DNA from 2 places in the Microbacterium sp. TWP3-1-2b2 genome. Region 1 is predicted to be linked to the other one. Evidence: predicted binding sites of a transcription regulator. Region 1 holds the regulator's gene; the other holds the start of a gene.
The links. The regulator HrcA, encoded in region 1, represses chaperone genes, less so after heat shock. The targets are predictions, from matches to a motif close to TTNGCACTCGNNNNNNNCGAGTGCNAA.
Positions count from the first base shown of each region.

Region 2: groES (co-chaperone GroES) is a predicted target of HrcA. The motif match lies at 1,588-1,614, and genes of this name have one in related genera.

Region 1 is NZ_JAFCTS010000001.1:622,980-627,399, reverse strand. It holds gene ACP7AR_RS03140 (16S rRNA (uracil(1498)-N(3))-methyltransferase) at 1-30, opposite strand, end outside; gene dnaJ (molecular chaperone DnaJ) at 43-1,158, opposite strand; gene hrcA (heat-inducible transcriptional repressor HrcA) at 1,199-2,233, opposite strand; gene hemW (radical SAM family heme chaperone HemW) at 2,326-3,543, opposite strand; gene ACP7AR_RS03120 (DUF1990 family protein) at 3,571-4,224, opposite strand; gene lepA (translation elongation factor 4) at 4,286-4,420, opposite strand, start outside.
Region 2 is NZ_JAFCTS010000001.1:1,693,411-1,697,830, forward strand. It holds gene ACP7AR_RS08370 (hypothetical protein) at 1-977, opposite strand, end outside; gene groES (co-chaperone GroES) at 1,204-1,500, opposite strand; gene ACP7AR_RS08380 (class I SAM-dependent methyltransferase) at 1,638-2,897, shown strand; gene ACP7AR_RS08385 (hypothetical protein) at 2,901-4,091, opposite strand; gene ACP7AR_RS08390 (hypothetical protein) at 4,151-4,420, opposite strand, start outside.

The DNA of each region.
Region 1 (4,420 bases):
CGAGCTCTCCACGAGGAAATGCAGGGCCATGGTTCCTCCAGATCAGTGGCGGAACCTGTCACGCAGCTTCGAGAACAGTCCCTGCTGGAACTGCGCGAGCTGTGGACCAGGTGCCTTCTGCTTCTTCGCGAAGTCCTCGATCAGCGCGCGCTGCGCCGAATCGAGCTTCGTCGGCGTCACCACCTGCACACCGACTCGGAGATCGCCGCGCTGGGTGCCGCGCAACGGAGTGATGCCACGTCCCTTGATCGTGAGGACGTCGCCCGACTGCACGCCGGGGCGGATCTCGAGGTCGACCTTGCCGTCCAGCGCATCAATCGCGGTCTCGGTGCCGAGGATCGCGTCCGACATCGACACCTCGAGCGTCGCGAGCAGGTCGTCGCCGTCACGGCTGAACGATGCGTGGGGCGACACGGTGACCTCGACGTACAGATCTCCGTTCGGGCCGCCGGCCTTGCCGACCTCGCCAGAGCCGGGAAGCTGCAGACGCAGGCCGGTCTCCACGCCGGAAGGGATGTCGAGTGAGACGGTCCGACGAGAACGCACGCGCCCCTGGCCGGCGCACGTGCCGCACGGGTGCGGGATCGTGGTGCCGTAGCCCTCGCAGCTGCCGCAGGGCTGCGACGTGACGACGTTTCCGAGCAGACTCCGAACCTGACGCTGCACGTGGCCGGTGCCGCCGCAGATGTCGCATGTCACGGGCGACGTGCCCGGCTGCGTGCACGAGCCCTGACAGGTCTCGCACAGCACAGCGGTGTCGACCTCGATGTCACGGTGCGCACCGAAGACGACATCGCCGAGATCGAGCGTGACACGCACCAGCGCGTCCTGACCTCGCTCTCGACGCGAGCGCGGACGCCCACCACGCCCGCCGCCCTGCGCCGCTCCGAAGAACGTCTCGAAGATGTCGCCGAAGCCTCCGAACCCGCCGAAGTCCCCACCGCCGACGCCGTCGCCACCGCCCATGTCATAGCGGCGACGCGACTCGTCATCGCTGAGCACGTCGTAGGCATGGGTCACGCTCTTGAAGCGCTCGGCCGCATCCTCACCGGGATTCACATCCGGGTGCAGCTGTCGAGCGAGCTTCCGGTACGCCTTCTTGATCTCGTCCGTCGTCGCGTCTCGTGACACTCCGAGAACCTCATAGTGGTCCGCCACAATCACCTTTCTGCATGTGCAAGCTGTGGATCGACCCGCCTCAACGGCTCGTCTCGTCTTCATCGAGCATGCGCGACAGGTACCGGGCCACAGCCCGGGCCGCCGCAAGATTGCTCGGATAGTCCATACGCGTCGGCCCCATGACGCCGACTCGTGCTGTGCCGCCGTGCGTCACGTAGTTGCTCGCGACGATGGAGGCCTCTGGGAGCCCGAAGGGTTCGTTCTCGGCGCCGATACTCGCCGCCAGTCCGTGCTCATCCGTCACCATCTCGCTCATGAGGCGCAGCAGCGTCACCTGCTCCTCGATGGCTGCGAGCAGTGGATGGATGCTGCCGCGGAAGTCCTGCTCGCGACGAGCAAGGGTCGCGGCCCCTGCCATGACCAGCCGCTCCTGTCGGAACTCGGCCAGCTCTTCGCCGATGATCCCGCCCAGCACCTGGATCGCCGCGTCCGTGCGACTGCTGTCCTGTGCGCTGATGAGCAGCTGCACTCGATCTGACGCCTCGCGCACCGATTGACCGGTGAGCAACGCCGACAGGCGTGCGCGCAGCACCGCGACATCCGCATCTTCGAGATCCACCGGCAGACCCGCGATGCGCTGCGACACTCCACCGGCGTCCGTCACCAGCACCACTAGCAGACGGTTCGGGGCGAGCGCGACCAGCTCGATGTGCGTCAGATGAGCACGGGCGAACGACGGATACTGCGCCAGGGCGACCTGCCCCGTGAGCTGCGTGAGCACTCGCACCGTGCGCGCCATCAGGTCGTCGAGGTCTGCCGGGTCCGTCAGGAACGACTCGATGGCGCTGCGCTGCGCGGTCGAAAGCGGACGCAACTGCGCGAGATGGTTCACGAAGACGCGGTAGCCCTTGTCGGTCGGCACTCGGCCGGATGACGTGTGCGGCGCCGTGATCAGCTCTTCGTCCTCGAGCTGGGCCATGTCGTTGCGGATCGTCGCCGCCGAGACTCCGAAGGAGTGCCGATCGACGATGGACTTGCTGCCGACGGGCTCGTGCGACTCGACGTAGTCCTGCACGATGGCTCTGAGAACCTGCAGACCGCGCTCACTGACCATGTCACACTCCTCCCGCCTGGCACTCGAATACTCCGAGTGCCAATTCTACCCCGCTCGTGCTGACAGCCGGCGGGAGGCCGCGCACACCCATATCAACCGGTCAGTGCTCGCACCACTGCATCGGCGAGCAGTCGCCCGCGCAGAGTGAGTCGCACACGCCCGCGCACTGCGGCGGCTCCGTCGATCAGGCCGTCCGCGATGAGCCCGGCCACCCGCTCGCGATTGTGCTCGGGGACGTCCGCGATCGCGAGCCCGTCAGCCAGCCTGCTCTCCAGCAGGACCCGCTCGAGCAGGTGCGCCTCTGCGTCAGGCCTCTCAGTCCCCGCTGCCGGCGATTCGGATGCCGCGAGCCGCTGCGCGTACGCGGCGGGGTGCTTCACGTTCCACCAGCGAAGACCGGCGACATGACTGTGTGCACCCGGACCGAAACCCCACCAGTCGCTCCCCCGCCAGTAAGCCATGTTATGGCGGGAGCGCTGATCCTCGCTGCGCGCCCAATTGCTCAGTTCGTACCAGTCGAACCCCGCCGCGGCGAGGCGCGCATCAGCGAGTTCGTACATGTCGGCCTGCAGGTCGTCGTCCGGCCTCGGCACTTCGCCGCGGCGGATCTGACGCGCGAGCTTCGTACCGTCCTCGATGATCAGGGCGTACGCCGAGATGTGATCCGAATCCAGCGCGAGCGCGCCGTCCAACGACATCTCCCAGTCGGCGAGCGACTCCCCCGGCGCGCCGTAGATCAGATCCACGCTGACGGCGAGTCCGGCATCCTTCGCCGCATCGACCGCGGTGCGCACGTTCTCGGGCCGGTGGGTCCGATCGAGCGCGGCCAGCACATGAGGCACAGCCGACTGCATCCCCACCGACAGCCTCGTGACCCCGGCATTCGCGAGCGTTCGCGCGACCGCGGGTGTCACTGTGTCGGGGTTCGCCTCGACCGTGATCTCTGCACCGTCCACGATGCCGAACGCATCGATGGCGCGCTCCAGCATCCGTGCCAGATCTCCGGCAGGAAGCAGCGTCGGCGTCCCTCCCCCGAAGAACACCGTGTCCATCGGACGCAGCGCGCCGGCATCCGACAGAACGCGATGAGCGAGTGCGATCTCCGTCGTGAGCGTCTCGGCGTAGTCCTCCTGCCGCGCACCGCGCAGTTCACCCGACGTGTACGTGTTGAAGTCGCAGTATCCGCAGCGCACCCGGCAGAACGGGATGTGCAGGTATGCCGAGAAGGGCACGCTCGCGTCCACCGGCAGATCGGCCGGCAGGTGACCGTCCTTCGGCGCAGGGTCTCCGAGCGGCAGGGGCCCGGCCATCAGAGCCCGGCCATCAGATTCGCGCCATCACAGCGGCGTCGCGTAGAGCGGCGAGATCGCGCGAAGATAGCGCGCGAACAGTTCCTTGCGGCGGCGTTTCACGAGTCCGCGAAGCATCCGGTAGACGAGAGCATTCGGCGCATCGAACGCGCGGACCGTGAACCAGACCTCGTCAGTGCCCTCACGCCACTCGATCTCGAACAGCTCCTCGCCGCTGACCACGGAGCCGCCGACAGTGCCGAGCACGAAGCCGACCCTTCGCGGCTCCTCTGTCACGGAGATGACGCGAAGCTCGGCGTCGGCACGCATCCCGGCGACCCGCCCGTGCAGGCGCAAGGTCATACCCGGCCCCACGAACGGCACGCCCTCGGCGTCGAAGCGCTGCTCGATCTCACGGGTGCTCGGCGCGATCGGATTGCCTTCGGCGTCGAAGCTGACCCCTGAGTAGGCAGGGCCGGCAGCAGGGCGCACATCCTCGATGCTCAGACCCGCCGCCCGCTGCGCCGTCCACGACAGGAGCGCCTCACCGGCGGATCGGAAACGTTCCTCACCGCTGCCGATTCGCCACGAATCCTCGGCCGGCACGCTGCGCTCGGGGGGAAAGTGCATCAGGTCAGGGGCGTGAGTAGCCCCGACGGCGGCATAGTCCACCGTGTCGTCTCGGAAAGTCCCGCGCCGCATGAGTTCCAGCCTACTTCGGGTTACCTGAACGAACACCCCCGCACCGCGGAGGGTGCCCTTGCTACTTCTTGTCCTTGCCGTCGACGTCGCCGCTCAAGGCTGCGATGAACGCCTCCTGGGGGACTTCGACGCGGCCGACCATCTTCATGCGCTTCTTGCCCTCCTTCTGCTTCTCGAGCAGCTTGCGCTTGCGGCT
Region 2 (4,420 bases), 1.1 Mb from region 1:
TCGGTCATCGAGTTGTCCTGGAACGAGTCGTTGATCGACCAGTTGTCGGAGAAGTCCTCGTTGAACGAATCGGTGTAGGTCTCGTTGCCGATCGCCACATCGCCCACCGTGATGTTGGTGCTGATGTTGTGGATCGCGCCGTCGCCTCCAGCCGCGACGGATCCATCACCGGATGCCGTGACGCTGCTGTTCGCGAAGACCTGGTTGACGTCGCCGCCAGTGGTGTCGCCGCCCGATGGAACGCCGCCTCCGTAGCCCAGACCGGCCAGGCCCGCAGAGCCTGCTGCACCCGCACCGCTGGCTGCGGTCGAGATGTTCTGGTTCACCGACTGGTCGTTCAGAGTCGCCCGTGCGTCGATCGTGAGATTACCGCCGGTCGCTCCGGCCATACCGGCCGCTCCGCTGAGGTTCAGGTCGTTGAATCCGGCGTTGAACTGGCGGGTGCCGACGCTGATCGAGTGGTCGTTCAGAGTCGTGTTGCCCGAGTCGTTCACCGAATTGTTCTGGAACGAGTCGTTGATCGAGTTGTCGGAGTTGTCCGAGTTGTCGGAGTGATCCGAGTTGTCGGTCCACGAGTTGTCCTGGAAGGAATCGTTGACCTGGAACGAGTCGTTGATCGAGTTGTCGGAGTCGTCCGAGTTGTCGCTGTTGTCCGAGTTGTCGCTGTTGTCCGAGTTGTCGCTGTTGTCGGAGTTGTCGCTGTTGTCGGAGTTGTCGCTGTTGTCGGTCGAGTTGTCCGAGTTGTCGGAGTTGTCATCCGTCGAGTTGTCGCTGTTGTCCGAGTTGTCGGAATTGTCCGAGTTGTCGCTGTTGTCCGAGTTGTCGGAGTTGTCCGTCCACGAGTTGTCGGAATTGTCGGAGTTGTCGGAGTTGTCCGTCGTCGAGTTGTCGCTGTTGTCCGTGTTGCCGTTGCCGACATCCTCGACGCCCAGATTCCACTGAGCACCGAGCAAGTTGTCGTTGTCCTGCACAGCCATGATGTGTCCCCTTTTTCGTCAGTGTGCCGAGTGGCGCGTGATCTGAGTCTGGAACTCACGCGCTCGGGCGGCATCGGGGAGCAACCCGAGGCTCTACGGGGATCTGTCGGGGATGCCGGGGGTTTCGGCGGGGGACGGTAGGGGGCGCCGGGGACGCGAGAAGGCCCGGATGCCGTAGCATACGGGCCTTCTCGTGAACTGCGCGTTCGCTGCGCTTGTCGAAGCGTCAGCGAACGACGACTGCGAGAACGTCGCGAGCCGAGAGCACCAGGTACTCGTCGGCGCCGAACTTGATCTCGGTTCCGCCGTACTTGCTGTACAGGACGCGGTCGCCGACGGAGACGTCGAGCGGAACGCGGTTGCCGTTGTCGTCGATGCGGCCGGGGCCCACGGCCACGACCTCGCCCTCCTGGGGCTTCTCCTTGGCGGTGTCGGGGATGACCAGTCCACTAGCGGTGGTCTGCTCTGCCTCGACCTGCTGGATGACGATGCGGTCCTCGAGCGGCTTGATGGAAACCGACACGGTCTACCTCTTCTTTCTTGACGCTGACACGAAAGACTTGTTCGCACTCTCAACCCGAGAGTGCTAATCACAAGTGTAGGGCGTCGGCTGGCACTCATGCAATGCGAGTGCCAGTTTCGGCCGCGTAGGCTGATCCCGTGGAGATGTCCGAGCTGACCGCGCTGCTCACCCCCGAGGGCCTTCGGCTGCTCGATGAGGTCGGCACGATCGCTTCTGCGGCTGAGGTCGCCGCTGCGGTCTCGAAGCTGCGGGCTGCGGGCCACTCCCCAGATCTCGTCTCCGCTGTCGTCGGGCAGGCTCACCTGCGCACGAAGGCCGTGCCGAAGTTCGGCGGCTTCGCCGAGCGGATGCTGTTCACCAGAGCAGGCGTCGAACAGGCCACGCGCCTCGGCGTCGCGGCCCGTCACGCCGGCCGCATGCGCCGCGCAGGCATCGAACGCGTGGCCGACCTCGGCTGCGGAATCGGCGGAGACTCCCTCGCGTTCGCCGGCGCAGGGCTCAGCGTCACGGCGGTGGATGCCGACGAGGTCACAGCAGCGATCGCGGCGTACAACCTCGCCCCGTTCGGCGAAGATGCCACCGTGCAGCACGGCACGGCCGAGGACTTCGTGAGCGCCAACTTCGGAGATGTGCAGCAGCCTCGGAGCCTTCCCGCAGATTCGTCCGAGGTTGCTGTACATCTCCGAGATACACGCACGGCGATCTGGCTCGACCCCGCACGCCGCACCTCGGGTCACAGCGAGACGCGGCGGGTCACGGCATCCGACTACTCGCCCTCACTCGACTGGGCGTTCGCGCTCGCCGCGCGGCAGCCCACCGGCATCAAGCTCGGACCCGGCCACGATCGCGACAGCCTTCCGGCAGACGCCGAAGCGCAGTGGGTCAGCGCGGACGGCAGCGTCGTCGAGCTCGTGCTCTGGTCGGGCGCGCTGGCGCGCGAGGGCGTGCGGCGTGCGGCGCTGGTGATCCGCGGCGAGGAGTCGCACGAGCTCACCGCAGGGGCGGATGCCGAGGATGCAGAGGTTCGCGAGCTCGGAGCCTTCCTGCACGAACCCGACGGTGCCGTGATCCGTGCACGGCTGATCGGCGATGTCGCACGGAGCATCGACGCGGGGATGCTGGATGAGAAGATCGCCTATCTCACAGGGGACGCCGCGCTGACGACCCCGTTCGTGCAGTCGTTCCGCGTACGCGAGGTGATGGCCGCCAACCCGAAGGCGATCAGCCAGGTGCTGCGCGCGAACGACATCGGAACCATCGAGATCAAGAAGCGCGGCATGGACATCGATCCCGCAGCGTTCCGGAAGAAGCTGAGCCTGAAGGGCTCACAGACCGCGACACTGATCCTCACGCGCGTCGGCGACCGGAGGATGGCGATCCTGGCCGACCGCGTGTGACGCTCAGCCGCCGGTCTCGCCGGTCTCGCCGTCACTCACGAGGTCGTCGAACATCGGATCGTCGAAAGTGAACTCGATCGGATCGCCGGTCTCGGGGTCGACCTCGGCTTTCACAGCTTCCGGGTGGCGGATGATCGTGAGCTGAGGACCACGCATCTCGGACTGGCGTACGACATACTCCGTCGGGATGCCGTCGACGATCACAGCGAGCGTGAGATTGACATCAGACTGGGTATTGTCGGCACACGCTTCGATCGGGCCTCCGTCTACTGCAGCGATGACGCAGAATTCGCTGCTCGCCCAATTGCTCCACACCACGGTGTCACCGTCGTACCCGAGGATGCTGAGCGTGCTGCCCTCGTAACCGGCTGCTTCGACTTCGCGCAGCTGCGCGAGCTCCGACTCGCTGTACTGCGATTCCCAATCGACCCTGCTCTGGTCCCAGACCTGGATGAAGGGCACCAGCTCGCCCGTCGCCGTGGGGATGAGTCCGGCGACGAGCTGATGCCCGGCCTTGTCCTCCCCCTCCGGCACCGTCGCGGAGGCGTTCGGCCAGACCGAGGCATCCAACTGCTCGGACCCTATGCACCCGTGACCGATCGTCTTGTCCGGCCCGGTGACGATCACGCACACCTCGTCGCCATCTGAACGCTCCGCGCGCCAGACGACGACACCGTACTGCTCTGCCACCGGGATGACCGTCCCAGCGTCGAAGTCCTCGCTCGCTTCGATCTCCGTGCGCTGATCGGCGTGAGCAGCGGCAAGTGCGAACGAATGGGCGTCCCAGCCCCAGATCCCCCAACCGATGCCGAGACCGATCGCGAGGATCGCGGCGGATGCCGCCGCGATGACCGGCCAGCGGCGGCGGGCAGTCGGCCCCGCTGACGGACCGGACGCTTCGACGGGCTCGGCGGCCGGCAACTCCGTCGCCTCTGAGTCGCCCCCTCGCCTTGTCGACGCGCCCGCTGTCTCTGTCGAATCGCCCGCTGGCCCTGTCGAAGGGTCAGGCGCTTCAGCCTCGAACGATTCGACTGTCTCGGCGAGCGGGGTCGCCGAGGGCTCGATGACTTCTGGGTGCCGAGTCCGCTCCAACTCACGCAGCCGCGCCAGCTCGGCTGCGGACAGCACGCCGTCGCGGCCGTACGCCTTGGCCTGCAGCATCCGCAGCTCTGCGGATTCAGATTCGTTCAGCATCCGTTCGATCATCTCACTCGTCGCAGGCGCACGGCAGCATCGGCAGCGACGGAATCCCGCTACCCCAGATTCTCGAACTGCATTCCGGCCCAGATGAGCCAGCCCAGGCTGTAGATCGTCGCGGCGATGCCGAGGATCAGCGCCCACAGGGCGACCTCGCGATTCTCGACCGGGCGCCGCAGCGACATGATCGCCGCGACAACAGCGACGATCGCGAGCGGGATCCCCCAGCCGACGAAGCACGATGCGCACAACGCGACGATCGCCGCCAGCAGGGCCCATGGCGCGAGGCGGGTGTTGTCCTCGGCTCCGGTGTCGTCGTTCGGGGC